2 regions of the Nocardia vinacea genome follow, and region 2 is predicted to be linked to the other one. Evidence: predicted binding sites of a transcription regulator. Region 2 holds the regulator's gene; the other holds the start of a gene.
The links. Region 2 encodes HspR, which represses chaperone genes until heat shock. Its sites were predicted from a motif close to ANNTGAGTNNNNNNNACTCANNT; they were not measured.
Positions count from the first base shown of each region.

Region 1 (15,770 bases), 330 kb from region 2:
GTCGCGTTGATCAGTGGGACGGCGGGCACGGTGGATACGGTCAACGGACTGTTCGCCCGCAACGGTGATGTCGGTAAGCAGGTCACGGCGGGGACCAGCGATATGTTCGGCGCGCTTGCCTCGGACGCGAATTCGATCCCGGACACCATCGCCTCGCTGAACAACTCGCTGCGCAAGTTGAGTACGACCTTCCATTGGGGTCCGCAGCGGCAGATGGTCTGGAATGCCGGTGCGACGCTCACCCCGTACCGGCCGTACGAACAGGCGGACTGCCCGCGCTACGGCAACCTGGCCGGGCCGAGCTGCGCGACCGCACCGGTGGTCTCCGATCCCGGCTATCTACCGGATTCGATGAAGCCGCGTTCGCTGGAAACGGCACAGGGTTTGGCGAAACTGCCGCTGCCCGCGGGCTTCCCGGAGATCCCGGGTCTGACCTCGCCGGGTGATCCGCTCGCGCCGACCTCGGCCGAGCCGAAGCCGGCCAGCCCGTTCGCGGGTACGCCGCTGGAGGGGTTGTTCCCGAATCTGGCGCCACCCGCGCCGAGTGCCCAGCCCTCCGCCGACCAGCCCGCGGCTCCGGCCGTGCCCACCCAACCGGCGAGTGCGCCAGTAACCGCCGGTCCGATTTCGTACGAAGGAGATGCCGCGATCGTGGCCCTGCTCGGTCGTCGGCCGACCACGGCCGAATATCTGCTGCTCAGTTCGGTAATGCGCGGGGGCACCCTGCAGGTCCGAGGTGCCGCCGAATGAGCGTTCGTAAACCACTGATCGGCTTCAGCATCTTCGCGATTGTCTCGATCCTGGTCACCGTCGTCGTCTGGAATACGCTGGCGCGGGTCGTGGAGGGTGATACCAACACCTACTCCGCAACCTTCAGCGATGTGCTCGGCCTGCGCGAGGGTGCCGACGTCCGGATGGCCGGCGTGCGGGTCGGCAAGGTCGAAAAGATCGAACTGACCCGCGATTCCAAGACCAAGAAGTCCGTCGCCAACGTGACGTTCGTCGTGCAGCGCAACCAGACGGTGTACGACGACACCAAGGCACTGGTGCGCTACCAGAACCTGATCGGCCAGCGCTATATCGCGCTGGCTCCTGGCAAGGCGGCGAGCCCGGCGGCGTTGAAGAACAAGGCCACCATCCCGCTGGAGCGCACCGAACCGTCCTTCGACGTGTCCGGACTGCTCAACGGATTTCAGCCGCTGTTCCAGGTGTTGCAGCCCGAACAGGTGAACCGGCTCTCGGAGACCTTCATCCAGGCATTACAGGGTGACGGTGTTTCGTTGAGCTCGTTCATCACCCAGGCCGCCACCCTGGCCACGGATTTCCAGCGCAGGGACGCGATTCTCAGCGATGTGATCACCAACCTCAGCGGCGTCATGTCCGGGTTGGCCAAGCGAGGTGATGAATTGGAGACCCTGGTTACCCAGACCCGGGCACTGATCGGCGGCCTGTACGACCAGGGCCAGTCGCTGCAATCGTCCACGGTGCAGATCGCGGACGCGACCAGCTCCCTGGTCGACATGTTGGGCAAGATCCAGCCGAAGCTGGCCACCGCACAGGATTCGACGAGCGCGGCGCTGACGTTGTTGATCGCCAACGGCGCCAAGCTCGACCAAGCCGCGATCGACCTGCCCGCGGCGCTGGCCGCCCTCGGCAAGTTCACCCAGGACGGCGCCTACGCGAACGCGTACTTCTGCAAGCTGGACGTCTCGCTCTACGGCATCCTGCTCCCCCGCGGTCTGCTCCCACAGATCGGTGGCAACGGACAGTCGGCGGTGTGCCGCCCATGACCAAGATCAAGGACAGGTTCAACAACAACCGCTACTTCTGGCTGGGTGTCATCGGTGGCATCCTCATCATCGTGCTGCTGATCGGCTCGAGCGCTTACAAGCTGATCGGCGTCGGTGAGAAGACGGTCAAGGCCGAGTTCGTGCAGACCGCCGGGGTCAAGGTCGGCGACAAGGTCAATGTGGCCGGCATCCCGAGCGGCCATGTGGCCGGTGCGAAGCTGGAGAACGGGCATATCCTGCTCACCCTCAGCGTGAATGACGATGTCAAGCTCGGGCCGGACGCCAGGGCCTCGATCAAGATGGCGACGCTGCTCGGCGCACGCTATGTCGATCTGGACCCGGGTGATGGGTCGGGGCTGAAGGACAGCCGAATTCCGTTGTCCAACACCTCGGTTCCGTACAACTTGGCCGATGTGGTCGAGTACGGCACGCCGAAGTTCGAGGCGCTCGACACCAAGCAGTTGGCCACCTCGCTCGACCTGATCAATAAGCAGATGGGCGATTCGCCCGCGCTGACGGCGCAGGCGCTCGACAGCATCGGCGCGCTGGCGAAGGTGATGGATTCGCGCAAGGCGGAGGTCGACAGCCTGCTCAAGGATCTCGACCGGGTCACCAGGATTCTCGGCGACAACCGAAACAGTGTGCTGCTGGTGATCACCCAGGGCGAGGCCATCGCCAACCGGGTGATGGAGCGGCAGAGCCTGTTGCGCCAGCTGCTCGACAATGTGTCGACGTTGAGCCGCCAGCTGCAGGCGATCGGCGCGGCCAATAACAACCAGCTCGGCCCGACCATCGCGCAGCTGAACACCATGGCGGAGGGGCTGCAGAAGAATAAGGACAACCTCGACCGGATGCTGCAGATCATGCCGGTGTCGGTGCGCACCTTCAACAACGCGTTCGGCAACGGTCCGTACGGTGAGGTCGGCCTCCCCTGGCTCTTCCCCGACAACTGGTTGTGCTTCGCCCACCTGATCGAGGGGTGCCAGGGATGAGACTGATGCGAATCAACCTGCGCCGGCCGAATCTGCGGCGGGTGGCCAAACCATTGATGATCAGTGCCGCGGCGCTGGCCATCGGCAGTTGCTCACTGATGCCGAGTTCGATGAACAGCGCACTGGGCAACACGATCACGATCACCGCGGACTTCGAGAACATTGCGGGTGTCTTCGAGGGCAATCCGATCACCGTGCTCGGCCTGCAAGTCGGCAAGATCGACAAGATCATTCCCAAGGGCACCATGGTCGAGGTGCATATGACGATCGATAAGGACGTCAAGATCCCGAAAGATGCGATGGCAGCGATTGTTTCGCCGTCCATCGTCACCGACCGGCACGTCGAACTCACCCCGGTCTACACCCAGGGCGAGACCATGTCCGATGGCGCGCATCTGCCGAAGGCGAAGACCAAGACACCGGTCGAGCTGGACACGATGCTCAAGACCATCGATCAGTTCGCTGCCGCGCTCAAGCCGGAACCGGGTACCGAGGGCATCGGTCCGCTGTCGGGGCGGGTGCTCTATCCGATGTTGAACGGCAACGGCGAGAAGATGCGTGACACCCTCAACGCGCTCTCCGGCGCGTTGAAGGTCGGCGTCGACAATAAGGACGCGGTCTCCAGCATCATCGTCAAGTTGAACGAGCTGACCACGATGTTGGCCGAAAACGACCAGTCCGTACGCGATTTCAGCAATCGGATGACACAGATGACCGGACTGCTCAGCGATCAGGCCCCCGGTCTGCAGGCTACGCTGCAGCAGCTCAACGACTTCCTGGCCAATACGAGTTCGGTCTTCGTGCAGTACCAGGATCAGCTGGGCAGTTCGCTGGAGGGTCTGACCAAGGTGACCGATCAGTTGCGTGCCAACGCCCGCGGCCTCACCGAGGTCGTCGACCTCGCGCCGCTGCTCATGCAGAACCTGGACCGGTCGATGAACCGGGAGTTGGGTTACGTCCGGCTGCACGGCAACCTGCCGACCTTCCTCAACGGCGAACTGCTCAGCGTGTTCTGTGAACGGATTCAAATGCGCTCGGATGGTTGCCGGACCGGCAAACTGGAGGACCTCGGTCCCGATCTTGGTGTTACGGCGGCACTGCTGGGGATGACCAAATGAGCGACCGGTTCACATTCAAAGCCCGCCGCGCGGTGATCGCGCTGGCCGCGGCGTCCGGAGTCGCCATCACCTCCGGCTGTGGTCTCACGGTGGAGAGCCTGCCGCTGCCCAAACCGGGCGTGACCGGTGAGACCTACACCCTGCACGCGAAATTCGAGAACGCGCTGAACCTGCCTGATCAGGCGAAGGTCAAGATCGGTGGCTCCGATGTCGGCGTCGTCTCGAATATCCAGACCAAGAACTTCGAGGCCGTTGTCGATCTGAAGATCAGCAAGGACATCGACCTTCCGGTCGGTAGCACGGCCGAACTGCGGCAAGCCACCCCGCTCGGCGACGTGTTCATCGCGGTGTCGAAGGCCAAGGCGGATCCGGGCGCCCCGATGCTGCACAACGGCGACACCCTCGGTTTGGACAAGACCTCGGCGGGCGCCACCGTCGAGGAGTTACTGATCTCGGTATCCATGTTGTTCAACGGCGGTGGCGTCGCGGCGCTCACCAAGCTGACCTCGGAGCTGGACTCGATCGTCGGCGGCCGCGGTGACCAGATAGCGCATCTGATCACCGAAATGACCGGCGTGGTCGGCAGTTTGAACGACAACAGCGCTCGGATCGACAGTGTGCTCGCCGAGTTCGGCTCGCTGGCCACCACCATCGAGTCGAGGCATTCGGAGTTGGGGCAGGTCGCGGACACCCTGCCACAGATGATCGGTGCCGTCGCGGAGAACAACCGCGCGATCGGTGATCTGCTGCAGAAGATTTCGGTGACCAGCGCGGCGCTCGGCGACTATGCCAACACCTCCAGCGACCAACTGAGCGATCTACTCGACAATGTGCACAAGCTGATGGACGCGCTGTCGCGGACCGAGCAGAACTTCGGTCCCGCACTGGATGCGCTGCACGAGATCCGCGGTCCGATCGAAGCGTCCTTCCGCGGTAACAGCCTCGCGGTCTATGCCACTGTCACCAATATCCACAACTTCAGCTTGTTGTCGGATCCTGCGCAGGGCAAATTCTTCGATGGCCGCGATCTCAGCGACTTCGCGGGCAGCCTGATCACTGTCCTGCAGGCCATTCAGGGACGACTGCAGGGGGGACACCGATGAGTTGGCTCGGCAAACTGATGCAGCGCAAGATGCTGCTGTCCACCATCGGTCTGGTACTGATATTCATCGTCGGCGCCAGCTATCTGCTGGTGAGTGTCATGCGGGTGAATCCGCTGAAGTCGACCTATGCCGTCACGGTGGACCTGGACCGCTCCGGTGGTCTGCAGCCGGGCAACGATGTGACCCTGCGTGGCTATCGCGTCGGTAAGGTGACCTCGATCGAGTTGGTTGATCGCGGACAGTCCATCGCCGCGAAAGCCGAAATCGACACGAAGTACAAGATTCCGGTCGACACCAAGGTCTCGGTGGGCGCGCTCTCCGGCGCCGGTGAGCAGTACATCGACTTCCGGCCGAATACCGAGCAGGCGCCGTTCCTGAAGGACGGTTCGGTCATCGAATTCGATGCGGAGAAGATCAAGACCCCGACCCCGATCTGGTCGGTGCTCGACAACTCGAGCGCGCTGATCGCCCAGGTAAATCCGGATCAGTTCAGTGTCATCCTGGCCAATTTGGATACCGCGCTCAGTGGTGGCCCGGATCAGTTGCGCGGCATGGTGAATGGCATCAGCCTGGCCATGGCCGGATTCGACAATCTGCTGCCGCAGACCCAGAACCTGATTACCAACCTGCGCACCATCGCGAACACCACGTCGAATGCGCAGCCCGATCTGGGGACGCTGACCCGCAATTCGGGTCAGCTGTTCGATCAGTTCAACAATGCCAACGCCGAATTGCTGGCGATCCTGGAGAAGGCCCCGGGACAGCTGACCAGCCTCGGCGCGGTGCTGGATAAGACGGCCGACCCGATCACCAGTCTGGCGGCCAACTTCGCGGCGGTGACCAAGGCCGCGCAGTTGCGGATCCCGGCGTTGCAGGCGCTGTTCCCGTCGTTGAATATCGGGTTGTCCGCCGCTGGTGTGCCGGCGCACGACAACGAGTTCTACGCCGTCGCGGATATCTGGGTTCGACCGATCTGCCAGTACAAGCACACGCCGATTCGCAATGAGGTCGTCCAGGACGGCTCGGTGCCCAAGTGGAACTACTGCGAGAATCCGCCGCCTGGGCTGCAGGTGCGTGGTTCGGCGAATGCGCCGCGGCCGAATGTTCCGGACAATGGTGCGCAGATGCCGCCGGGTGCGGATCCAAATGAAATGACCCCGCCGCCACTGCGCTAGCGACTGCTTGCAGGTCGTTCGAAAGGATCAGCGGTGATCCGAACACTGCGGTGAGTTGACACAGCGAGCGGTACGTATTCGACGGTGAGTTACCCCGGCCCGGGCGTGCGATCCCGGGCCGGGAATACTCCCCCGCAGAGTGCGAACGGTTCGTCCGATGCGGACCGACAAGGCAATATCGGTGCGCTCGAGTGCGCCGGGAAAGTGCAGGATTGTATCGATGTCCACTGATGATGCCCGCGCCGAGAACCAGAACTCGGATGCCCCCGAAGACGACGCCAAGGTCGATGCGCCCGCCGAGGACAAGACGGTCGAGATCGGGAAGGCGGGCGATGCGGGAGCCGCGGAGCCGACCCCGGCTGCCCCCAAGTCCGAGCCGAATCAGCCGGCGGCCACGCCGGCCAAGGGCGCTGCGCAGCCGGTCACCCAGAATCGCGGCAAGGAGCGGGGCGCACTGGTCCCGATTATCGCGGCGTTCGTCGCCGGTGTGCTGCTCGTCGCGGCGGTCACCGCCGTCGTGGTGTTCTACCGGCAGGCGAGCAATCGCGGCGACGAGTTGGACGCGCATGCCGACGCCACCGCGGCGGCGTGCGAATACGGCAAGCTGATCTCGACCTACGATCCGCAGACCATCGACGAGTACCTGAAGAAGGTGGATGCCGCGTCGACCGGTGACTGGAAGGATCAGTTCGCCAAGCTCGGCCAGGACCTCAAGGGCGTCGTCATCGATGCCAAGGCCACCTCGTCCACCTACGACATGCAGTGCGGCTTCCAGTCCGGCGATACCGAGAACGCGAATGTTCTGGTGGTGATCGGTCAGACCACCACCAATGTGAATATCGCCGCTGCGAACAAGCCGCCGAGCAAGGTGGAGCTCGTGGTGGTGGCCGGTCTGAAGAAGGTCGGCGACAAGTGGCTGGTCGACAAGTTCGACCTGCCCATCCTGAAGCAGATGGGCAACTGATCGGATTATCTACTCCGAAAAGCGCCTCCGGGCGGGTGGGAATGGCACCACCCGCCCGGAGGTCTTTCCGGCGGTCTTGCGTCCGGTCGCGCCGGCGGACTCAGAACAAAGTCAATGCCTGAGGTGCTGGTGCGACCGGCTTCCCCGCTGACCGCGGCCGGGCGGATTTTGTGGTCTTCTCGGAGGAGTCCTCGAGCACCGGCTGCAGCTCGGGGAGTTCCGCGGTCGGGACCTCACCGGCCGCCGCGGAGGCCGCGGCCTGTCTGGCCGCCTCGCCCGCGAGGGTGTCGGCCATTTCGTTGAAGTAATTGCCGACGTGTCCACGCACCCAACGGAACCGGACCGGTCCCGGCCGGGAAGCGATGGCCCGGTCGATCTGTTTGATGAGTTCGATATTCTTCACCGCGCCGCCGCTGGCGGTGCGCCAGCCGTTGGTCCGCCAGCCGAAGATCCACTCCGAGGCGCATTTGATCGCGTAGAGCGAATCGCTCTCGATGAACAGCGGTTCCTCGCCCGGATGGGCGAGTACCGCCTCCAATAGCGCGCGCAGCTCCGCGACCTGGTTGGTTCCGGTGGCGGCTCCCCCGCTGCGTGAACCGCCCTGATGATTGACCCAAGCCCAGCCGATAGCGCCGCCGGGATTGCGGAGGCAGGATCCGTCGGTGCTCACGATGATCATGGATGGCACCCTACGCAATCCGACCGACAAGATCGGTACCGTGGAATTCCTCTATCTCCCTTCGCAACTGGGATTCGGTGCGGCGCAGCGCCGAGCGCACGGCGGAATCCACCAAGCGCAGGCACAGCCGACCGAACAGCCCACTCGGTGGAGCGTACTCCGCTTGCGAGGTCAGCACCGAGCGTCCGTAGCCGAGCGGGTCGAAGCGCAGCGTCAAAGTGCCCGCCAAACCCCCGTGCAATGTGTAGCCGATCACGACATTGCGCCGGTATTCGGTGATTTCGCATTCGATGGTCGGCCGCCACAGTCCCAGACTGATCCGAGTCGTGAAGACCGCACCGAGACCCTGGTCGAGCTCGCCTTTCGGCTCGAACGCGGCGACGGCGAACATCCAATCCGGCACGAACTGATGATTGTCCGTATAGGTGAAGGCCACCTCGACCGGGGCTCCGACGTCGCTCGCGTACTTGATGTGGCCCATAGGGCCCCTCCCTGTTGGCTGCCGCTAAAAGTACTACAGCTCTCCTCTTTATTCGAGGGGTTGCCCGGAATTTGGTTGGCGGACTTACCACATTCATGACCGGGTGGTCGCTTGGTTTGCTGGAACGCGCAACCCAGCTAACTCGGCGGGGTCACAGTTGTTCGACGATGTATTCGGCGATCGGCATGGCGGAGGTAGCCGCCGGTGACGGTGCGTTGAGCACGTGAATCGAGCGCGGTGTCCGTTCGATCAGGAAGTCGTGTACCAGGGTGCCGTCGCGCAGTACCGCTTGCGCGCGGATGCCCGCCTCGCGTGGTCGCAGATCCGCGATCGTGAGCTCCGGACAGTACCTTCGGCATTCGGCCAGATAACCGCGTTTGAACAGGGAGTTGCGCAACTCGCGCAGTCCGGTGCGCACATGGGCGCGGGCCACTCGGTGGAAGCCGGGAAAACCGAGCACCGCACGGGTGTCTCGGGCGTCGAAGCTGCTCTTGCGGTAGCCCTCCCTGGCCAGGCCGAGCACGGCATTGGGGCCGACGGTCAGGGTGCCATCGATCATCGGGCTCAGATGAACCCCGAGGAAGGGCAGATTCGGATCGGGAATCGGATAGATCAGCGTGCGCACCAGTCCGGATCGGCTGGGCGGTAGCTGGTAGTACTCGCCGCGGAACGGCACGATGCGGAAATCGGTTTGCAGACCGGCGAGTGCGGCCATCCGATCGGCCTGTAGACCCGCACAGACCACCAGGGTGCGCGCCGTCCAAGAACCCGCGGGACTCGCCGCGGTGACCGCGTCCGCGGTTTCGGTGAGTGCGGTGACCTCGGCGTTCAGCACGATTTCGCCGCCCGCGGCCCGGACCTCCTCGGCGAGTGCGTTGGTGACGCGGGTGAAGTCGATGATGCCGGTGGCGGGCACGAATAATGCGCCGACGCCGGTCACATGCGGTTCGCGGCGAGTTAATTCGGCAGTGTCGACGAGTTCGACATCGACCTCGTTGCTGACCGAGCGTTCGTGCAGCGCGAGCATTCGCCGATATTCGGCGGCATTTGTGGCCACCAGCAGCTTTCCGCAGACCTCGAACGGAATGCCGTGTGCCGCGGCGAATTCCTTGGTCCAGGCAGCGCCCTTTCGGCACAGGCGCGCCTTCAGACTGTCCGGCGGATAGTAGATGCCGGAATGGATGACGCCGCTGTTGTGCCCGGTCTGATGGGTCGCGAGTGCCTCGGCCTTGTCGACGAGCACCAGGCTCGCACCCGGATGCCGTCGCAGAATCCGATGCGCCGTCGCGACCCCGACGATCCCGCCCCCGATGACACAGAAGTCGTACATGGGACGCAGCGTAGGCGGACTAGACCGCGATGGTGTCGTTCGCCGTCGTCATGGTCGGATTCGGGGTCGCGTCGACCATGCCCGACGTGGCCGAATCGTCTACGGTCGCAGCATGTTCGGCGCTCGGCGCGGGGTTGCGATCGAGCCGCAGCCCGTGTTCACCGAGGGTCGGATCCGAGAAAGTGAATGTCACTTCGCCGTTGTGCGTATCGATCTCTGTGCGCAACTGGGTGACCCCGCCCGGATCGGCGTGGATGCCGAGCCGGTTTCGAACCGGTTCGGTGAGCAGAAAATCCGTCAGTGCCGTCAGCGCATTGGTATCCACCGTGAAGGCGACGGAATTCGCGCGGCCCGGTGCCACCTCCGCGCCGACATAGGCGGTGCCGAGGCGCAGTTTGCCGCTGATTCCGGCGGAGGCGGGCGAATCTGTATGGGCCTGAGAGGTTTTCACCATGCCGTCGCTGGATTCCGCGGGGAAGCGGCCGAATAGTGCGGGCAGGTCGCGAGTTCCACCGGTCAATATGGCATCGGAGAGTACGGGTCCGTAGTCGGTATCTACATCCGGAATCCGGACCGCAGGTGGTGCGGCCACATCGTTGGTGGCGTGCTGGGTGTCGGCCATCTGGTGGACGATGTAGGCCCCCGCGGTAACGGTGAGACTGAGGCTGGCGGCGCCCGCGAGCACGATGGCGGCATACCGAGCGATCTGGGCAGGCTTATGTGTCACGATGCGTTCCTTTCCGTCCGCCCCTGATCCCCTCACCGCGCGGCCCGCATCGTTGAAAGCCGTACGCTTGTCCAGGTTACAGGGGCGGCCGCGGGTGGCACCGCATGAGGGAGATCAGCATCACAAAGCCGGATGACGCCCGCGGTACCGAACTCGAGCCGAATGGCGTCGTCAATGTTTCTACAAGCTGACAAGCGGGTAAATACACTTAGCTGGCGAGCGCCATTCTCGACTGCCACATCGAGACACCCGGCCAACGGCGTCCGGCCGACACGAACGGCGCACCCAAGTGTGGCGCTCGCCCGCACCCAGAATTCCGGTCGGACCCGATGGTTCGGATGCGGCGGGTCAGGCGAACTGGCCCGCCGACCGCCCGTCACCCGTCGGCCCCGCGAAAGCCTGTGCGATGGTGAGCCATTCGGCGGCGTCCGCACCCACTGTTGCCAGCGCGAGATCGTCACGGTGACGTCGCTGCGTCACCAGTAGGCAGAAGTCGAATGCGTGACCGGTCACTTTCTGCGCGGCATCCTCGGGACCCCAGGACCACACGCTGTCGTCCGGTGCGGTGAGTTCGACTCGGAATTCCTCGGCCGGCACGGTCTTACCGCGCACTGTGTAGGCGAAGTTCCTGGTCCGCACGCCGATATGGGCGACCGTGCGCAGCCGGGCGGTCGGTGTCCTGGTCAACCCGAGTGCGTCGGCGATGTCCTGGCCGTGCGCGAAGGTCTCCATCATGCGCGCGCTGACCATGGATGCCGGGCTCATCGGCGGTCCGAACCACGGCAGTTTGGTGCCGGACGGCAGCGCGCGCAGCGCTTCGATCAGACCGACACGGCCGTGGCGCCATCGGTCGAGCAGTTCGGCGGCGGGTGCGGTGGCCGCCTCCTCGGCGGCCTCGTCGACGAAGGTGAACGCCTTCGGGCCCGCCTCCTCGACCAGCTTCGCGAAACCGTCCGGATCGGTGGCGGCCAGCGCGGCGACCTCGTCGGTCCAGGCCAGATGGCCGATCTGATGGGCGATACTCCAGCCGGGCGCCGGCGTCGGCGCGGACCAGTCCGCCAGCGGGGCGACGATTCGTTCCAGTTCCGCGCAGTCGTCGGCGAAATCGCGCAGGAGCGCGTCTAGGTCGGCCATCAGATCCCTGTCCCGTCCAGGCGCACTGCTTCGTACACCGTCGTGGTTCAGCATCGCAGCGGGTCCGAAAAAATGCAAGCATGCGTGCTTGTATTTGCCCCGAGCCCGCCGCCGACCGGATTCAGGCCGGTTACCAGCCGAAAATCGTCAGGTGGGCGGCGCCGACCAGCAGGCCGAGCAGTGCGCCGTGCAGGTATAACAGCCAGGCATCCTGTTCGACGGAGGCGTAGAACATCTCCATGAACTCCCCCGGGGTGAGGTCCTGGAGCTTGCGTGCGGCGAACTCGTCGATCTTCTTGGCCTGTTCGAGGGTGAACGCCTCGTCCTCGACCAGGCTGGGCGCCAGCCCGACCGCCGCGCCCGCGGCGCCGACCTTGAGATTGTCGAACTGGCGGCGGCCGAAGGCGACGCGCACGATCGAGGTGGTCGGGCCGAGTTGGCGATGGATCTCATCGGAGACCAGCCGCTCGATCAGCTGCCTGGTCTTATCGCCGTTCGGACCGTCGAGCAGTTCCTTGGACAGGTTCGGCAGCGTCAGCACCTGGTAGGCGAGGATGTGCGCGAGATCGGTCGCCGCCTGCGGCTGCCGCTTGGCCAGCAGCGCCTGCTTCCACAAATACTTGTAGCGCGGCTGCGGATCACCCGGTTCGAAGACCATTTTGACCGCGACGACATTCACGATCACGCCGATCGCCGCCGAGGCAAGCAGCACGATCACCCAACCCGGCACCCAACCCAACACCGGAATGGTGTGGTGCACATGCATATACAGTGCGAGCAGCAGGCCGAACGGCGCACCGAGTAGGCCGATGCGCACCATGAAACGCAATTCGGGGGCGGCAATGGTGGTGGTCAGATCCTTGAGGATGTACGGGTTTTCCTGCAGATACCGGATGACGAAGGTTTTGATATCGATGAGCTGGTCGACATTGTCGCCGAGCGATTCGAAGGCCCGCCTGGTCAATCCGGGCAATTCCCGGTCCACCCGCTGATAGATGACCTGCTTCATCGCCTTCGGCACACCGCGCCACAGGTCCGGATTCTCCCGGTACATCACCTCGTCGACGAGCGGTTTGACCTGCTTGCTCGCGAGTATCGCGAGGTAATCGGCAATACTCTCCAGATCCAGTTCGTGGATGAAATCCCGCGGACTGCCGATGCGCATCAGTGCCTTGTCGACGCAAATACTCGCCATCTTCTCCGCGCGCGCCGGAATGAATCCCTGGAATCCGAACCGGCGGCCGTCACCGGAGAATGTCGGCAGCACCTGGACTCGGCGCGGAAAATACGGATACAACACCTGGAGGCCAGGAATCCGGATTCCGCGAAAAACGACCGGCCAGAACAGCATCAGCACACCGGTCCAGTTGGTGAGCCAACCGGCGAGCGCACTGAAGATCGGAAAGGTGATCAGATCGACGGAGAACTTGGACAGGCCGGTCAGTGCTTCCCAATCGATGAACACTCCGGAGGTGAGTGTTGTCATCGTGGGATCCCCCTGAAGCCGCCCAAGTGGTGAGATATCTAGCTGCCAACATTCTCATTGGCTCCGACGGGGTGTCAATGCGGGACTACCTGGATCGACGGTGACCGGACTCCGACGTATCAGCCCGGGTGCGCAGTGCGGTCGCCGATCGCGATCCGACCTCGGTAGATATCGAGCTTGCGGTCGATGAGCGCGAGGTTCTCCTGGATCTCGGCGAGCTTGGCGACCACTTCGGCACGGTGTGCCTCCATCAGCGCGATGCGTTCGGGTTCGTTGCCGTTTCCGGCGGCCACGAGTTCGGCGTAGCGACGGATGGTCTGGATGGGCATTCCGGTGGCGCGCAGCCTGGTGCATACGTAGATCCAGTCCAGGTCGAGCTGGTGGTAGCGCCGCCGCCCGCTGGCGGTGCGGTCGATGGGGGTGATGACCAGGCCGGCGCGCTCGTAGTAGCGCAGGGTGTGCACGCTGACCCCGGTGCGGCGGGCGGCCTCGCCGATACTCAGCCCGTCCGGGTTGTCGCAGCGAACCGGTCCGGATACCGGCTGCCCATCGACTTCGAACACGCTCTGAATTCTAGTGCCGCATCGAACGCTGATCGCTCTGAGCGAACGTGGGCCGCGGTGTGGAACAAACGTGGAATGCCCGGGGTTGACTGGGCATCGCTCAACTTTTGGAAGGGTCGAACACGTGACTACACCACAGAACCTGCCGGTGCTGTTCCTGACCGATCCGATCGTGCTGCCGGGCATGGTCGTGCCCATCGAACTGGACGAATCGGCGCAGGCCGCCATCGACGCCGCGCGCGCCGCGAATACCGACGCGGTGCTGCTCGCGCCCCGATTGACCGAGGGCTACGCCTCCTACGGCGTCGTCGCCACCATCGAACAGGTCGGCCGGATGCGCGGTGGCGCGCCCGCCGCGGTGCTGAAGGCCGAACGGCGCGCCAAGATCGGCCACGGGGTCACCGGGCCGGGCGCCGCGCTGTGGGTCGAAGCCGAACCGGTCGAGACGCCCGTCGCCGACGGTCGCACCAAAGAGCTTGCCGCCGAATACAAGAAGCTGGTCGTTTCGGTGCTGCAGCGCCGCGAGGCCTGGCAGATCATCGACGCGGTCAATCAGCTGACCGATCCGTCGGCGATCGCCGACACCGCGGGCTACGCGCCGTACCTGACCGCCGAGGAGAAGCGTGAGCTGCTCGAAACTCCGGATACCGCACAGCGTTTGACCAAGCTGATCGAGTGGACCAAGGCACATATCGCCGAGGCGGAGGTCACCGAGAAGATCAGCGAGGATGTCCGCGAGGGCATGGAGAAGAGTCAGCGCGAATTCCTGCTGCGCCAGCAGCTCAATGCCATTCGCAAGGAACTCGGCGAGGACGAGCCCGACGGCGCCGACGACTACCGCACCCGGGTCGAGCAGGCCGATCTGCCCGATGACGTGCGCGCCGAGGCGTTGCGCGAGGTCGGTCGACTGGAGCGGGCCAGCGATCAGAGCCCGGAATCCGGCTGGATCCGGACCTGGCTGGACACCGTCCTCGACCTGCCGTGGACCGTGAAAACCACCGACAGCGCCGATGTTTCGGCCGCCCGCGCGGTGTTGGACGCCGATCACCACGGCCTGGACGAGGTCAAGGATCGCATGGTCGAGTACCTGGCCGTGCGCTCCCGCCGGGCCGCGCGCGGACTCGAGGTCGTCGGCGGACGTGGTTCCGGAGCCGTGCTCGCGCTGGTCGGTCCGCCCGGTGTCGGCAAGACCTCGCTCGGTGAGTCGGTGGCACGGGCCATGGGCCGCAAGTTCGTTCGCGTCGCCCTCGGTGGTGTGCGCGACGAGGCGGAGATCCGCGGGCACCGGCGCACCTACGTCGGTGCGTTGCCGGGCCGGATCGTGCGTGCCATCAAGGAGGCGGGATCGATGAATCCCGTTGTCCTGCTGGATGAAATCGACAAGGTCGGCTCGGACTTCCGCGGTGATCCGGCCGCGGCACTACTCGAGGTGCTGGATCCGGCACAGAACCACACATTCCGCGACCACTACCTGGATCTGGACCTGGACCTGTCCGACGTGCTGTTCATCGCGACCGCGAATGTCTTGGAGACCATTCCCGGCCCGCTGCTGGACCGCATGGAAATGATCAGCGTCGACGGTTACACCGAGGACGACAAGGTGGCCATCGCCCGCGACTTCCTGGTGCCACGGCAGCTGGAACGCAATGCGCTTACCGCCGCGGAGGTTTCGATCACCGACGAGGCATTGCGCGAGGTCGCGGCCAACTACACCCGGGAAGCCGGTGTGCGGCAGCTGGAGCGGTTGATCGCGAAGGCATTGCGCAAGGCTGCGACTCGGCTGTCCGAGGACGGAACTGGTTCGGCCGACAACGTGGTGTCGCTGGGTTACGACGCCGAGCTGGGTTACGACGCGCTGGAGTCGTTGACCATAGACCTGGAAAACCTGAAGGACTACCTGGGTCGCCCGCGCTTCACCCCGGATTCGGTGGAACGCACCGCGGTCCCCGGTGTGGCAACGGGTTTGGCGGTCACCGGTCTCGGCGGCGATGTCCTCTACATCGAGGCAAATGGCGCCGAGGGCGAGCGTGCGCTCACCCTGACCGGTCAGCTGGGTGATGTCATGAAGGAGTCGGCGCAGATCGCCCTCACCTACGTGCGCTCGCACCTGGCAGAGATCGGCATCGAACCGTCCGTGCTGGATCGCAATATCCACATCCACTTCCCGGCGGGTGCGGTGCCGAAGGACGGGCCGTCGGCGGGTGTCACCATGGTCACCGCCCTGGTGT
Region 1 is NZ_CP109149.1:7,201,293-7,217,062, forward strand. Features, by position in the region: gene OIE68_RS32830 (MCE family protein) at 1-750, shown strand, start outside; gene OIE68_RS32835 (MCE family protein) at 747-1,790, shown strand; gene OIE68_RS32840 (MlaD family protein) at 1,787-2,782, shown strand; gene OIE68_RS32845 (MlaD family protein) at 2,788-3,900, shown strand; gene OIE68_RS32850 (MCE family protein) at 3,897-5,003, shown strand; gene OIE68_RS32855 (MlaD family protein) at 5,000-6,178, shown strand; gene OIE68_RS32860 (hypothetical protein) at 6,399-7,142, shown strand; gene OIE68_RS32865 (ribonuclease H family protein) at 7,243-7,821, opposite strand; gene OIE68_RS32870 (SRPBCC family protein) at 7,832-8,302, opposite strand; gene lhgO (L-2-hydroxyglutarate oxidase) at 8,454-9,632, opposite strand; gene OIE68_RS32880 (hypothetical protein) at 9,652-10,359, opposite strand; gene OIE68_RS32885 (TIGR03084 family metal-binding protein) at 10,708-11,493, opposite strand; gene OIE68_RS32890 (hypothetical protein) at 11,624-12,979, opposite strand; gene OIE68_RS32895 (MerR family transcriptional regulator) at 13,099-13,542, opposite strand; gene lon (endopeptidase La) at 13,727-15,770, shown strand, end outside.
Region 1: lon (endopeptidase La) is a predicted target of HspR. The motif match lies at 13,626-13,648, and genes of this name have one in related genera.

Region 2 (15,770 bases):
TCCACAAGTCACCTTCCTACTAGTCGATTCGCACTATCCAACGTCCGAAAGGTTGAGTCTGTTCCACTCAACTTAATTTCTCGACCGGACCGCTCGACACCCGAACAGACTCGCCTCGAACGCTACGCCGCGACACTGCCGAATGGCATCAATCGCAGGGTCTACGGGACCGCGATGCCTACGATGGCCTTGGCCGTTGGTTGATGCATCAAATCCAGCCCGACTCGAGGAGCGATGGATGCGCGCGATCGTGGTACGAAGCTTCGGAGCAACACCCGAACTGGCCGAAATGCCGACCCCCGAACCCGGCGCGGGTGCGGTCAGAATCCAGGTCGAGGCGGCCGGTGTCAACCCCTTCGACCAGAAGATGGCCGGCGGCATTCTGGATGGCAAGCTGCCGCACGATTTCCCGATGATCCTCGGCGTCGACGGCGCGGGCACGGTGGCTTCGGTCGGCCCCGGCGTCACCAAATTCGGCGTCGGTGACCGCGTCGTCGGCAAATTCCTGGTCCCGCCCGCGGGCCACGGCAGCTTCGCGGAGTACTCGGTACTGCCCGAGGACGCCACCCTGGTCCCGATCCCGGACCGGGTGCCGACCGTCGCGGCGGCCGCCCTGCCGACCGCGGGCATCACGGCGCAGGACATCGTGGACGCCACCAAGCTCGAACCGGACCAGAAGGTATTGATCGTCGGCGCCACCGGCGGCGTCGGCTCCTTCCTGGTGCAGCTGGCGAATATCGCCGGAGCGCACGTCATCGCGACGGCGCGCGGAGCAGTCGCCGATCAGATGACCAGGCTCGGCGCTGCCGAGACCATCGATTACACCCGGGGTCCGGTCGCCGAACAGGTCGCCGCCGCGCATCCCGACGGCGTCGACGCACTGTTCGATCTGGTGAGTCCACCCGAGGTGCTGGCCGAGCTGACGGCGCTGGTCCGCGACGGCGGCACCGTCTACTCCACCATCTGGTCCGCCGATCCGGACGCACTGCGCGATCGCGGCATCAAAGGCGGAAATATCGAATCCTCCGGGCGCGGACCGGAACTGACCCGCCTGCTCGCTCGGGTCGCCGCCGGCGATGTCGTCGTGCCGATCGACGTGACCGTCCCGCTGGACCAGGGCCCCTCGGTCATGGGCGCGGCGGGCGCGCGGGGCAAAACCGTGCTAGCCATCTGAGCGTGAGCGAGCGAACCATAAGCACAGCCGCCGGGGCGGTCACGGCGCAGCCGAGCGCCAGCGAGGCGGAGTCGTGAGCGCCCGCAAAAAGGGCTCACGCCCACCTGAATTCGGCCTCTTCCTGATTCCGGAGGCCGATAACTACCAGCAGCTCACCGAGCTGACGACATATGCCGAAAGTGCCGGACTCGACCTGATCGGCGTCCAGGACCATCCCTACCAGCGACGCTTCCTCGACACCTGGACCCTGATCACCGCCCTGGCCATGCGGACCGAGCGACTCACCTTCTTTCCCGACGTCGCCAACCTGCCCCTGCGCAATCCCGCGGTACTCGCGAAATCCGTTGCCTCCCTCGACATAATGACCGGCGGCCGGATCCACCTCGGACTCGGCGCCGGCGCGTTCTGGGCTGCCATCGCCGCCATGGGCGGCTACCACCTGAGCGCGGGCGAGTCGGTCCAGGCGCTGGCCGAGGGCATAGCGGTCATCCGGGCTATGTGGAGCGACGAACGTTCGGTCCGGGTGCCCGGCACCTATCATCTGCTCGCCGGTGCCCACCCCGGACCGCAGCCGCAGCACGATCCTGGCATCTGGCTCGGCGCGAAGGGACCGCGCATGCTCGCCCTGACCGGACAGCGCGCCGACGGCTGGCTGCCCTCGGCTGCCTGGGCCCCGCCCGAATTCCTGACCGAGGCGGGTAAGCGCATCGACGATGCCGCCGCCGCGGCGCACCGCGATCCGCGCGCCATCCGCCGGGTCTACAACCTCTCCGGCACCATCACCGCCGACGGTACGGACTACGGGTTCCTGGAGGGCCCACCCGAGCGCTGGGTGGACGACCTATCCACGCTGCATCGTGACCAGCGCATCGACGGCTTCATCTTCTGGCCGACCGAGGGCGACCCCGTCGACCAGGTACATCGCTACGCCGAATTGGTCGCGCCCGCGGTGCGCACGAACGTCGCGAGTTGACCCGGCGGTAACCCGGAGCGAGCAAGGTCGCGATATCCTGCATGTCCGGCCCAGAGCAGCCCCGATTTGCCCACGGATTACCGTGAGCGCGGGCGTGATCGGCCATACCCACACGACCACGTGATTTTCAGGGATACTTGTCGGCGGAGGACCGCCGGTTACGGATATGTCCCTGGGCAGATTTTGAGGGAAAGGAAGCTCCACGTCGTGGATGCGCGTTCGGCAGCGCTGGTCCGCGCCAACTTCCGATCGGTGATCGAGTCACCGAACGGACCCGAGCGGTTGATCAGTGCGTTTTATGGTCACCTGTTTGCGGAGAAGCCGCAGTTGCGGGAATTGTTCCCGCCCGCGATGGAGATGCAGGCGAAGCGGGTGGTGACCGCCATCCATTACGTGCTCGACAATCTCGAGGACTGGGGGCGGGCGCAGAGGTTCCTGGAACAGTTGGCGCGCGATCACCGCAAGTACGGTGTCATCGCCGCGCACTACGACATCGCGGGGCGGGCGCTGCTGGCCGCCTTCCGGGTCTTCAACGGTCCGATGTGGAATCGCGCGCTCGAGGAGGGCTGGCGCGATATCACCATCCTCATCTCCGCCTCCATGGCCATCGGCGCCAATTCCGATAAATCGCAGCCGTACTGGGATGCGACCGTGGTCGGCCATCGCCGGGTGCTCGAGGACTTGGCCATCGTGCGGCTGCAGACCGACAGCCCGATTCCGTATCAGGCCGGGCAGTACGTACCGATCTCGCTGCCCCAGCGCCCCAAGATGTGGCGCTACCTCTCGCCCGCGATTCCCGCGAATCCCTACGGCGAGATCGAATTCCACGTCCGCAAGATCCGCGGCGGTTGGGTGAGCCCGGCGATCGTCAACGAGACTAGGGTCGGCGATCGGTGGATGATCGCGGGTCCGCTCGGTGGTCTGCACATCGATCGCGACAGCGGCCGTGACGTGCTGCTGATCGGTGCGGGCACCGGCATCGCCCCGTTGCGCGCGCAGCTGATCGAGATGGGTCAGCGTGGCATCAATCCGCGCGTGCACTTCTTCATCGGCGGTCGCTACCCCTGCGATCTGTACGACGTGGAGAATATGTGGCAGCTCTCGCAGAGCAATCCGTGGCTCACCGTGGTCCCGGTCTGCGAACAGAAGACCAACCCGTGGTGGTATCCGCATCCACCGCAGGACGAGCCGTACGGCATGCACCGCCGCCTGATCGGTAATCTGGGCGCGGTTGTCGCCAGCTTCGGCTCATGGGCCGACCGGCAGATCCAGATCGCCGGTTCGGCCCGGATGATCGCCGACACCCGTCGCGCCCTGATGGCGGTGGGTACCCCTGAGTCGGTAATCAGCTCAGATCCCGTGTGAGAGAAGTAATGACAATTGATCCGAGCCCGCACAGCAATGGTGCGGCGCCCGAATGGAAGTCGACCGTCGTCGGTCACCACCGGCTGCGCCACGACATCGCGGTTATCCGTCTGATCGGTGAGTACGTCCCGTTTCTCGCGGGACAGTCGGTCGAGGTCCGAGTGCCGCAGCATCCGGGGATGCGCCGTCGGCTCTCCCCCGCGCTGCCGCCGTCGCTGGACGGCAAGCTGGAATTCCACGTGCGCGCCGTGCCAGGCGGCTGGTGCAGCGGCAGTATCGTCGCCGACACTCAATTGGGCGACGAATGGCAGATCAGCGCTCCCCTCGGCACCCTCGCCGTGGATCCGTACGGCGACGAGGTGGTGATGATCGCGGGCGGCACCGGGCTGGCCCCGATGCGCTCCCAGATTCTCGACCTCGCCCGCCACGAGGATCCGCCGCCCACCTACCTGTTCGTCGGCGGGCGCTCCCCGCGCGACCTCTACGCCGATGACATGCTGTTCCTGCTGGCGAACGAATTACCTTGGCTCACGGTGATTCCCGTGATCGAGGGTCCGGAGGATCCCGGCTGGGTCGACGAATGGTACGAGCAGTCGCGCGTGGATATCGGCTTCCCGCTCGACGATATGCTCTTCGGCACGCTCGCCGATGTCGTCGGTTCACACGGCGCATTCGACCACCATCAGGTGCTGGTCTGCGGTTCACCCAATATGGTCCGGGTCACCCTTGATCGCCTGGTGGAAACCGGAACCCCCGCTGCGGCAATACAATTCGAAGGACTGTAACCAGCGAACTCGACCCCCACGGAGCGAGTCTCACCAGCGACCCGTTCGCGGCCCATCTCGCGTCCCAATGGCCGAAGCGCATCCGCCGCAGGCGCGGAACTCCACCCCCCGGCATGAGGGCATCAGGTGCCGAACGATCCGCCATCACCGACCACAACGGAGCGAGTCTTACGAGCGACCCGTTCGCGGCCCGTCTCGCAGCCCAGTGGCCGAAGCGCATCCGCCCACAGGCGCGGAACTCCACCCCCCGGCATGAGGGCATCAGGTGCCGAACGATCCGCCATCACCGACCACAACGGAGGGAGTCTTACGAGCGACCCCGTTCGCGGCCCGTCTCGCGTCCGAGTCGTCGAAGCGCATGCGACGAAGTCGCGAGTCTCGACGACTCGGACGCGAGACACCAGGGGCCGCGAACACGCCGCGGCGGAGCCGCGGCCAATAATTCAGAAGAGCGGATCGTGGCGGATGTTCTTGGTCTGCGTTCCGGCGGCCATCAAGCGGAACTTGGTGGTCTGCACCATCGAGGGTGATCCGACGATCTGCACATCCCGGTCGGACCAGGAGCCGTAGCTCGCGACGACCTTGCCGATCTGGCCGGTCATCCGGGCTTCGAGACCCGGCCAGGTGTGCTCCGGTTCGCCGGAATCCAGGTACCACCATGGGTTTTCATCGCTCTCGGTGACCGGTGTGATGGTGAGCCATTTATTGGCGGTGGCCAGTTGGCTCAGGATCTCCAGATCGTAGAGGTCACACGGATGGTGGCCGCCGACGAACAGATGCACCCGCGGATTGACGCGCCGCTGTGCCATCGCCATGAGCTGGGCGCGCAGGGGTGCGATGCCGGTACCGCAGCCGACCATCAGCATTTTGCGTTTCACATTGCGCGGCACGCCGAGTCCGCCGAGCGGTGAACCGAGCAGCCACTGGTCACCGATATTGGTGTGGCCGACAATGGCCGGACTGACCCAGCCGCCGAGTACTCCGCGGATGTGGAATTCGATCTCCCCGTTCGTATTCGCGGGCACTGCCGGGGACAGATAGCGCCACATGCGCGGCCGGGCCGGGATCTGCACGCTGATGTACTGGCCTGCGGCGTATTGCATCGGTTGATTCAATTGCAGCCGCACCACGGCGAGATTGCGCAGCACCTCGCGGCGCTCGACGACGGTCCCGCTCCAGACCGGCGGCGCCGATTCCTGTTCGGCCGCGCCGATCATGGTGTCGCCGATGATCTTCAGGCCCTCGTCCCAGGCCCGGTCGACCTCGTCGGTCCACATCTCGGTGCCCGCGAAGATCCGCATCGCGGACTTCAACGAGGTCGCCACGGCGGTGTAGTGCGCGGCCTGTACCCCGTACTTGCGGTGATCGCGTCCGAGTTGGGCGAGGAATGGCAATAACTTATTCGGCTCCTCGAGCCGATCCAGCGCGTAGGAGATGGCCTTGACCAATCTGTCACGCTGGGAATCCATCGCTGCGGGGAAGAAATCCCGGACGGCGGGATAGTCCGTGAACAGAATTGCGTAGAACGAACTGGCTAGCTTGGCCGGGCCCCCCTCCTCCGCAGCAACCGCCTTGAACGTCGTTCTTATCAAAGCGACCGTCCGCGAGTCCATTTGTGTCACAACCCCTTTTGCACTCGAACACAAACCCGTGCCGGCGAGTGATGTGCTGCGGGACACTCGACAGCAGCCGATGCGAATGAGTGTAGGCGAGGTTTGCCAGCTACGGAATCAGTCGACTGAACATCACGTATGTAATTCCCCTGAAACGAGGATCCGCACCACGAAAACCCTTGAAAACAAACCGAAAGAACGAACACGACGGCGAAATCCGCCCTATACCTATCGAATTCGGAAGGCCCGCTTTGCAAGATTCGTCCCATTCGGGATCTCGGAGCGATCGTGCGGCAACCCGCGATCCTGGACCGCCCATCCGGCTCGAGCAAACCGCAGGCGTCGACCGACCTGGCGACGGACGGAATCGGCAGGCCGATCCGGCGCATTGTTTGCTGAAGCAAGGGCCGCAGCAAACCTCGCAGCTCAGCACATCGTTGGCAACCCTTCCGAACCACATGCCGACACCTACGAGGGGCTGAACCGACTGTCGGGTAATGATACCCGGTTCCGGAGTTTGCTCGAGCACTGCCAGCGGTTATTCGAGTCCACAACCCGATATGCGACATAACGCATTCACTTATCGGCACGAAATGACAAAAGGCTCCGAGCTCGGTCGAAACCGAATCCCGGAGCCTTTCGCGCCTATCAGCGCCTATTGCGCGGTTTCCACACCACCAGTGCGGTACTGCGTTGCGGCGGCGTGAGATCGGGGCGATACCCCGCGCGCAGCCGGTCCAGCTCGGCCGCCATATCGACGACGCGCTGTTGCAGTTCCTCGACCTGATTGGTGAGTTCGATGATGCGCTTGATGCCCGCCAGGTTGACGCCCTCGTCCTGGGATAGCCGCTGCACCTCGCGGAGCAGTTCGACGTCCCGTGCCGAATAACGTCGACCGCCACCCGAAGTCCGTTGCGGCGTAACCAGTCCGAGGCGGTCATACGTACGCAGTGTCTGCGCGTGCATGCCCGCCAATTGGGCCGCCACGGAGATCATGAAGAACTCCGCCCGCGACGCCCCGCCGGCTGCCTGCTTCGGATTATCGGACATCACGCACCTGCCCATCCCGCACGTGGATCGAACCCGCTGGTCTTCTCCGCCTCCGCGTAGCGCTTGAGCGCCTCGGCGGCATTGTCGTCCAGCTTCTGCGGCACGGCCACCTTGACGGTGACGAGCAGATCGCCCGCCCCGCCGCCGGGACCGCGCTTGGGCACGCCACGGCCGCGCACCCGCAGGATGCGACCGTCCGCGGTGCCCGGAGGCACCTTGACACCGACGCGCCCTTCCAGCGTAGGCACGGAAACCGTTGTGCCCAGCACCAATTCACTGTAACTGACCGGCAGCACCAGGGTCAGGTCGTCGCCGTTGCGGCCGAAGACCTTGTCCTGGCTGACGTGCACGGTCACATAGAGGTCACCCGAGGGCGCACCACGCAGTCCGGCCTCGCCCTGTCCGGCCAGTCGGATCTTCTGCCCATCGCTGACACCAGGGGGAATCCGCACCGTGATGGTGCGGGTCCGATTCTGGATGCCGCTGCCGCGGCAGTCGACGCACGGATCGTCGATGATCGAACCGGTACCACGGCATTCGTCGCACGGCTCGCTGAAGCCGAACGCGCCCTGGTTGCGGCTGATCACGCCGTTGCCATTGCAGACGGGGCAGACTCGCGGACTGGTACCCGGCTTGGCGCCGCTGCCGTGACAGGTCGTACACGGCGACGGACTCGTCATCCGCAGCGGAACCGTGACACCCTGTGCGGCCTCGCGGAAGCCGAGGGTCGTCTCGGTCTCCACATCGGCGCCGCGGCGCGGGCGGCTCGCCGTGCGCGTGCCGCCCCGGTTGAACAGGCCGCCGAGCAGGTCACCGAGGCCACCGTCGCCGGCATTCGCCTGGCCGAAGATGTCCCCGATATTGAAGTCCTGCGAGAAGCCGCCGCCCGCACCGGGAGTGAAGCCACCGCGCCCGTATCCGCCACCGGCGAACAGCTTTCGGGTCTCGTCGTATTCCTTGCGCTTGGCCGGATCCGACAGCACGGCATGCGCCTCGCTGACGGACTTGAACCGCTCCTCGGCCTTGGTATCGCCGGGATTGGCATCCGGATGCAGGTCACGTGCGAGCTTGCGGTACGCCTTCTTGATCTCGTCCTGCGAGGCGCTGGAGGAGACACCCAGCTCCTTGTAGAAGTCCTTTTCGATCCACTCCCGTTGGCTCACCGGGCATCTCCTCCTCTCGGGTTCCTATTGGTTGTTCGCATTGGCATCAACATCCGATGCCTCTTCTTCGACCAGATCGGCCACGCCATCGGTTACCCCGACGAGCGCGTGCCGAAGCACTCGATCGCCGAACCGATAGCCCTTGCGCATGACAAGGCCGATCACCGGATCGTGTCCGGAGCCCTCGTGCTGCACGGCTTCGTGCAGGGTCGGGTCGAAAGGCTCACCCTCCGTACCGAATTCCTGCAGCCCCTGCTTGTGCAGCGCGTCGGCGAGCTTATCCGCGACCGACTTCAGCGGTCCGGCATCGAGATCGCCGTGCGCCCGCGCACGATCGAGATCGTCGAGTACGCCGAGCAATTCGGAGACCACGGCCGCCTTGGCCGCATCGATGGTGGCCTGCCGGTCCCGCTCGACCCGACGCCGGTAGTTGGCGTATTCGGCGGTCAGCCGTTGCAAGTCGGCGGTGCGCTCGGCCAGCTCCTTGGTGATGGTCTCGGCCAGGATCTCGGCTCCCGCATCGGAACCGATGACGGGTTCGGTGCCGTTCCCGGCTTCGGGACCGGGCCCCGCGGCGGCGGCCGCCGCGGGCTCCCGGATTTCACCTGTCTCCGGATCGATCTTGCGATTGTCGACGAAGGTGATCGGCTCCTGTTCGGAGTTTCCCTCGCTCACTTCTTCTCCGTGTCGACCGGCTCGTCAACGACCTCGGCATCCACGACCTGGTCATCGCTTGCGGAGCTCGACGCGCCGTTACCGGACGCGGCCTGGTCGGCGGCAGATGCTTCGTAGATCGCCTGACCCAGCGCCTGCGATTCGGTCGCGAGCTTCTCCACCGCGGACTTCACGGCCGCGATATCGGTGCCCTTGAGCGCCTCGTTGGCCTCGGCGATGGCCGCCTCGACCTTGGTCTTGACGTCCGCGGGGACCTTGTCCTCGTTGTCCTTGATGAACTTCTCGGTCTGGTGCACCAGCGACTCGGCCTGGTTGCGGGTCTCGGCCTCCTCGCGGCGGGCCTTGTCCTCGGCGGCGTGCGCCTCGGCGTCCTTGACCATCCGGTCGATCTCCTCCTTGGACAGGCCGGAGCCGTCCTGGATCTTGATCGTGTTCTCTTTGCCGGTGCCCTTGTCCTTCGCGGTCACGTGCACGATGCCGTTGGCGTCGATATCGAAGGTGACCTCGATCTGCGGCACACCACGCGGGGCCGGCGGGATGCCGGTCAGCTCGAAGGAGCCGAGCAGCTTGTTGTGCGAGGCGATCTCGCGCTCACCCTGGAACACCTGGATCTGCACCGACGGCTGGTTGTCATCGGCCGTGGTGAAGGTCTCCGAGCGCTTGGTCGGGATGGTGGTGTTGCGCTCGATGAGCTTGGTCATCACACCGCCCTTGGTCTCGATACCCAGCGACAGCGGGGTGACATCGAGCAGCAGGACGTCCTTGACCTCACCCTTGAGCACACCGGCCTGCAGGGCGGCGCCGACGGCGACGACCTCGTCCGGGTTCACGCCCTTATTGGGCTCCTTGCCGCCGGTCAGCTCGCGGACCAGGTCCGAGACGGCGGGCATACGGGTCGAGCCACCGACGAGCACGACATGGTCGATATCGGCGACATTGATGCCGGCGTCCTTGATCACGGACTGGAACGGCGCACGGGTGCGGTCGAGCAGGTCCGAGGTGATCTTCTGGAATTCGGCGCGGGTCAGCTGCTCGTCGAGGAAGAGCGGGTTCTTGTCGGCGTCGACGGTGATGTAGGGCAGGTTGATCGAGGTGCTCTGCGAGGAGCTCAGCTCGATCTTGGCCTTCTCAGCCGCCTCACGCAGGCGCTGCATGGCCATCTTGTCCTTGGTCAGGTCGATGCCCGCACTGGCCTTGAACTTGTCGACCAGCCAGCTCACGACGCGCTCGTCCCAGTCGTCACCACCGAGGTGGTTGTCGCCGGAGGTGGCGCGGACCTCGACGACGCCCTCGCCGATTTCCAGCAGCGAGACGTCGAAGGTGCCGCCACCGAGGTCGAAGACCAGGATGGTCTGTTCCTTGTCGCCCTTGTCCAGGCCGTACGCGAGTGCGGCCGCGGTGGGCTCGTTGACGATGCGCAGCACGTTCAGACCGGCGATCTGACCGGCCTCCTTGGTCGCCTGACGCTGCGAGTCCTCGAAGTACGCGGGCACGGTGATGACCGCGTCGGTGATCTCCTCGCCCAGGTAGGACTCGGCGTCACGCTTCAGCTTCATCAGCACGCGCGCGCTGATCTCCTGCGCGGTGTACTTCTTGTCGTCGATGGCCACCGACCAATCGGTGCCGATGTGGCGCTTGACCGAGCGGATGGTGCGGTCGACGTTGGTGACCGCCTGGTTCTTGGCGGGCTGGCCCGTCAGAACCTCTCCGTTCTTGGCGAACGCGACGATCGATGGGGTGGTGCGCGATCCTTCAGAGTTCGCGACGACGACCGGCTCGCCGCCTTCGAGAACGGCGACGACCGAGTTCGTGGTCCCGAGGTCGATTCCGACCGCACGAGCCATGGTGGTTCCTCCTAGTTGGTGTAACTACTTGTGTCGGTGCTGGGTAATCGCGGTTTTCGGGCGATCTACCCGCTCTGCGACCTCCGCCCGGGACTGCCGGGGCGGGTGCCGCGAGACCTCGCCCCAAGCACCTCACGGAGCACGGTCCCAGCAACGCTGAGCGTGGTCGGCTCAATCCTGCACCCATTCAGCGCCGGACGTCAACTGAAACTTGAGCCGAATACACTCAATATTGTCGAACAGCTCAACCGACGGCCCACGCGGTCTATTCCCGAACCAGGAAGAAAGGGGCCGCCCGCCATTGCTGTGAGGGGTCGAGAGTCCGAGCCACGAGTGATGGTCATTTGTGATCAACGGTCGCTAGATCCGCCGCGTGCAGGTTGCCCGGGGATCCGGTGGTCCACGAGGATGGCGGCGACGGCGGCGCCGATCGCCGTCGATCCGCCGAGAGGAGTGGATGTGTCGACGAAGACGCGGTCGTGGTGGGGCTGGGGCAATGTCGAGGACGCGGTCGTCGGCGCGGAGCGGGAAGCACTGACCGCGCGGGTCGCGGCGATTCTGCCCGGTGCGGATCTCACACCACATGAACCGCCTTCGGTCGAATCGCTCGGGCTGCCCGAACCACGGGTGTGCGCGCCGGACTCACTCGCCGAGTTGGTGTCGACGGATCCCGCCGATCGGGCGGCGCACGCACACGGTCAGGCATTCCGCGATGTGGTGCGCAATCTGCTCGGCGAGGTGCGCAATGCGCCGGATCTGATCATTCGGCCGCGCACGGAAAGCGATATCGTCGACGTGCTCGACTGGGCGGCCGGGGCGAATATCGCGGTAATCCCGTTCGGTGGTGGGACTTCCGTGGTGGGCGGGGTCGAGCCCAGGTTGCCCGGCCGGATCGCGCAATCGACCGGGCCGAGCGATTCCGGAAACGGGTCGGACGAATTCGCGGGGGCAATCAGTCTGGACCTCGGTCGTCTCGATCGGGTGCTGGAGATCGATCGCACCAGCCGGGCGGCGCGAATTCAGGCCGGAGTCTTCGGTCCGGCGCTGGAGGATCAACTGCGCGGCGCGAATCTGACGCTGCGGCATTTTCCGCAGTCGTTCGAATTCTCGACGCTCGGCGGATGGCTGGCCACCAGGGCCGGTGGACATTTCGCGACGCTGTACACCCATATCGATGACCTGGTCGAGTCGATGCGAGTGGTAACCCCGACGGGCACAAGCGAATCGAGGCGGCTGCCCGGATCGGGGGCTGGGCCGTCACCGGATCGGATGTTCCTGGGATCCGAGGGAACCCTGGGAATAATCACCGAGGCGTGGATGCGCTTGCAGGACCGGCCGCGTTGGCGCGCAACGGCTTCCGTGCACTTCGACGACTACACCCGGGCCGTGGCGGCGACCAGGGCCATCGCGCAGTCCGGCCTCTACCCGACCAATTGCCGGCTGCTCGATCCGGCCGAGGCATTTCTCAATGCCGGTGCCGCGACGAGCGGCGGCGTGCTGGTGCTCGGATTCGAATCCGCCGATCACCCAACGCGCACCCGGATGGAACGCACGCTCGAGCTCGCCGCCGACCACGGCGGCACCCTTCCTGAACCCGCGCGCTACACCGAATCGACCGAGCACCGAGTAGGTTCGGCCGCAGCCGACACCTGGCGTTCGTCATTCCTCAGGATGCCTTATCAACGCGATGCCCTCGCGGCCCGGTCGATGATCACCGAAACCTTCGAAACCGCCTGCACCTGGGATAAATTCGACAATCTGAAGGCAATGGTGACCGAGGCCGCGAATGCGGCCATCCGATCCGTCGGCGCCACCGGCGTGGTGACCTGCCGCTTCACCCATGTGTATCCGGACGGTCCGGCGCCGTACTTCGGCATCTACGCCGCCGGTCGCTGGGGTAGCACACCCGCGCAGTGGGATGACATCAAAACCGCTGTCTCCGAGGCACTCTCGGCTGCGGGCGGGACCATCACCCACCATCACGCGGTGGGCCGAGACCACCGACCCTGGTACGACCGCCAGCGTCCCGACCCGTTTGCGAATGCGTTGCGGGCGGCCAAATCCGCGCTGGATCCGGCCGGAATCCTCAATCCCGGCGTGCTGATCTGAGCTCAGCACTTGTCCGCTGGGCGGGCCAGACCCGGGTGAATGCCCGGGATCAGTCCGTTCGCCGCCGCGGTGCGCTGCAAGAGGTCTACCAGGGTGGCGCGCTCGTCGGGTTCGAGCGCAGCCGTGACGTCCGCGTCCAATCCGGTCACGATCGCCTCGGCCCGGGTGAGCAGCTCGTGCGCCGCGGGGAGTAGATACACCGCGTGTGCGCGCCGGTCAGTCGGATGTTTGCGGCGCTCGACGAGTCCGCGCTTCTCCAGTTCGTCCACCAGCCCGACCATCACATTGCGGTGGATCCGCTGCGCCTCGCACAGCTGCTGCTGCGATTGACCGTCATTGGCGCTCAATATTCGCAGCGTGCCGTAGTGGCGCGGGCTGATATCGAGCGGCGCGAGCAGGTCGGTGAAGCGCTGAGCGACATGGAACCCGAGCTGGCCGAGCAGGAAGGCGGGGTGCTCGGCCAGCGGCACGAAGGTCGGATCGGTCACTCACCAAGCATACCCCGATCAATGCACTCTTAATGATTGCACACTTGATTGATAATCACTTCATGTGCATAGTTTGAGGTGTCGCCCTACTCCACCGATTCGAAAAGAGACTTCTCGTGGATACCGACATCTCTCCGGGCGCGGACGCGCCCCCACACCTCGACCCGCGCCGCTGGATCGCCTTCGCGGTGGTGCTGGCCGCGGGGTTCATGGATCTACTCGACGTCACCATCGTCAATGTCGCGGTGCCGAGCATTCAGACCGATCTGGGCGCCCAGTATTCGCAGATCGAATGGATCATCGCGGCCTATGTGCTCGCCTTCGCCGCGGTGCTGATCACCGGTGGCCGGCTCGGTGATATCTACGGTCGCAAGCGGATCTTCCTGATCGGCATGACCGGCTTCACACTGGCTTCGGCTGCCTGCGGCTTCAGCTCGGATCCGACCATGCTTATCACCTCCCGGTTCGTCCAGGGCGCGATGGCGGCGCTGATGGTGCCGCAGATCCTCGCCATCATCCGAGCCACCTTCCCGAAGGAAGAGCGTGCCAAGGCCATCGCGATCTACAGCGGTGTCGGCGGCTCGGCCTCCGCGGTCGGCCTGTCACTCGGTGGACTGCTGGTGCAATGGAATCTGTTCGATCTGGACTGGCGGCCGATCTTCCTGGTCAACGTTCCGGTAGGAATCGCGGCGCTGATCGCGGCGACCATCGTGATGAAGGATTCGCGCTCGGACACCGCACCCCGGCTCGATCCGATCGGGATGGCGTTGGCGATCTCCGGGGTCCTGTTGCTGGCCTATCCGCTCACCGAGGGCCGCCGATTGGGTTGGCCCGCATGGACTTTCATCATGATGGCCACTGCCGGGTTGGCCTTCGTTCTATTCGTCGCCTTCGAGCGACGGCGGGCGCGGACCGTCGGATCCCCGCTGATCGATCTGGACCTGTTCCGGTCCCGTCCGTTCACCGTCGGCCTCGCGAGTTGGTTGCTGTTCTGGATCGGCCTCGGCGGGTTCTTCCTGATCTGGACGCTGTTCATGCAGGCAGGCCTGGGCTGGTCGGCGATGCGTGCCGGTCTCACAGCAGTCTTCTTCGCGGTCGGCGCGGGCATCGGGGCCGGGGTTTCGGTGAGTGTGCTCGCGCCGCGGTTCGGGCGCATCGTATTGGTCGCCGGAGGTGTGGTGAATGCCGGCGGATTCGCGCTATATGGATGGCTGGCCGCCCATTACGGTGCGTCGATCACGTCATGGCAGATGGTGATTCCGCTGATCGTCACCGGTGTCGGATTCGGCATGGTGGTCGCGCCGACCATCGACCTGCTGCTCGGTCAAGTACCCGCGCGCGAGGCGGGGGCGGCGTCCGGGCTGCTCAATACCGGACAGCAGCTCGGCACCGCGCTCGGTGTCGCATTGGTCGGCGTGGTGTTCTTCGGTCAGCTGGACCATGATTCGACGCGCGGAGTCGAGGCGGTCACGCCGCAGGTGCGCACCGAACTCTCGACGATCGGACTTCCCGAACCCGCACAGGACCAGATCATCGCGAATTTCCTTGCCTGCGTTCACGATCGGTCGGCACAGGTGGATCCGACCGCGATTCCGGCCAGTTGCCAGGGCTCCGATGCGGGCAATTACGCTGTGGCACAGGTGCTCACCGATGCGGGCGAACGGGCCAACGCGGTGAATTTCGCCAACACCTTCCGCTACACGCTGTGGTACGGGATCGGCCTGCTGGCCGTCATGTGCCTCGGTTTTCTAGTGCTGCCCAAGAACGCACGACTCGAGCACCACGAAATCGATGATCCTTTGGAACTGGTACCGACAGGAGTCTGAGATGAAAGTACTTGCTATCGGCCGTGGCCCGGAGATTGTGGACACCGCGACCAAGTTGTTGCGCGCCAATGGTTTTGCGGCCGTGGGCACCATCGCCGACGCCGAAGCGTTGCGCGTACTCGATACCGGCGAGATCACCGATCTGATCATCGGCGGCGGGGTGGAACCCGATTCGCGTGCGGCACTGAAGCAGAAGGCGGCCGACCAGCACGTCACTGTGCACGAGGCCAAGCGCGGCGGACGCGGTATCGAGGAGTACCTGAACGACGTGGTCATTCCGACGCTGGAGCGTCAGTAGGATCGAGACGGCGGTTCCCGGCTCGATGCGGGAACCGCCATTCTCATCGACGGCCGATGTCGTCGAATGATGGGGTTGTGGTGGTCATTCGATTTCCGCTGTGCCCGACTAGCGCGGCAGTAGGGTGGCGGCAGAGGGGAGGCTTTCGCCGCCGCCGATCCGAGGAGTCGTCTATGAGGGCCGCCGTCGTCACCAATACCAAATTCTCGGTGGAGGAGTTGCCGACACCGGCGCCCGGGCGCGGGCAGGTGCTGATCAACGTGTCGCGATGCGGCATCTGCGGGTCCGATCTGCACGCCCGCACCCATGCCGACGAAATGGCCGAGCTGGCCACACGCACCGGATACGACCAATTCATGCGGTCGGATCAGAGCGTGGTGCTCGGACACGAATTCAGCGGCGAGATA
Region 2 is NZ_CP109149.1:7,528,149-7,543,918, reverse strand. Features, by position in the region: gene clpB (ATP-dependent chaperone ClpB) at 1-5, opposite strand, end outside; gene OIE68_RS34295 (NADP-dependent oxidoreductase) at 239-1,174, shown strand; gene OIE68_RS34290 (LLM class flavin-dependent oxidoreductase) at 1,248-2,147, shown strand; gene OIE68_RS34285 (FAD-binding oxidoreductase) at 2,355-3,512, shown strand; gene OIE68_RS34280 (FAD-binding oxidoreductase) at 3,521-4,297, shown strand; gene OIE68_RS34275 (FAD-binding oxidoreductase) at 4,741-5,910, opposite strand; gene OIE68_RS34270 (heat shock protein transcriptional repressor HspR) at 6,559-6,960, opposite strand; gene dnaJ (molecular chaperone DnaJ) at 6,960-8,123, opposite strand; gene grpE (nucleotide exchange factor GrpE) at 8,148-8,798, opposite strand; gene dnaK (molecular chaperone DnaK) at 8,795-10,642, opposite strand; gene OIE68_RS34250 (FAD-binding oxidoreductase) at 11,051-12,751, shown strand; gene OIE68_RS34245 (MarR family winged helix-turn-helix transcriptional regulator) at 12,754-13,239, opposite strand; gene OIE68_RS34240 (MFS transporter) at 13,356-15,065, shown strand; gene OIE68_RS34235 (hypothetical protein) at 15,067-15,363, shown strand; gene OIE68_RS34230 (zinc-binding dehydrogenase) at 15,537-15,770, shown strand, end outside.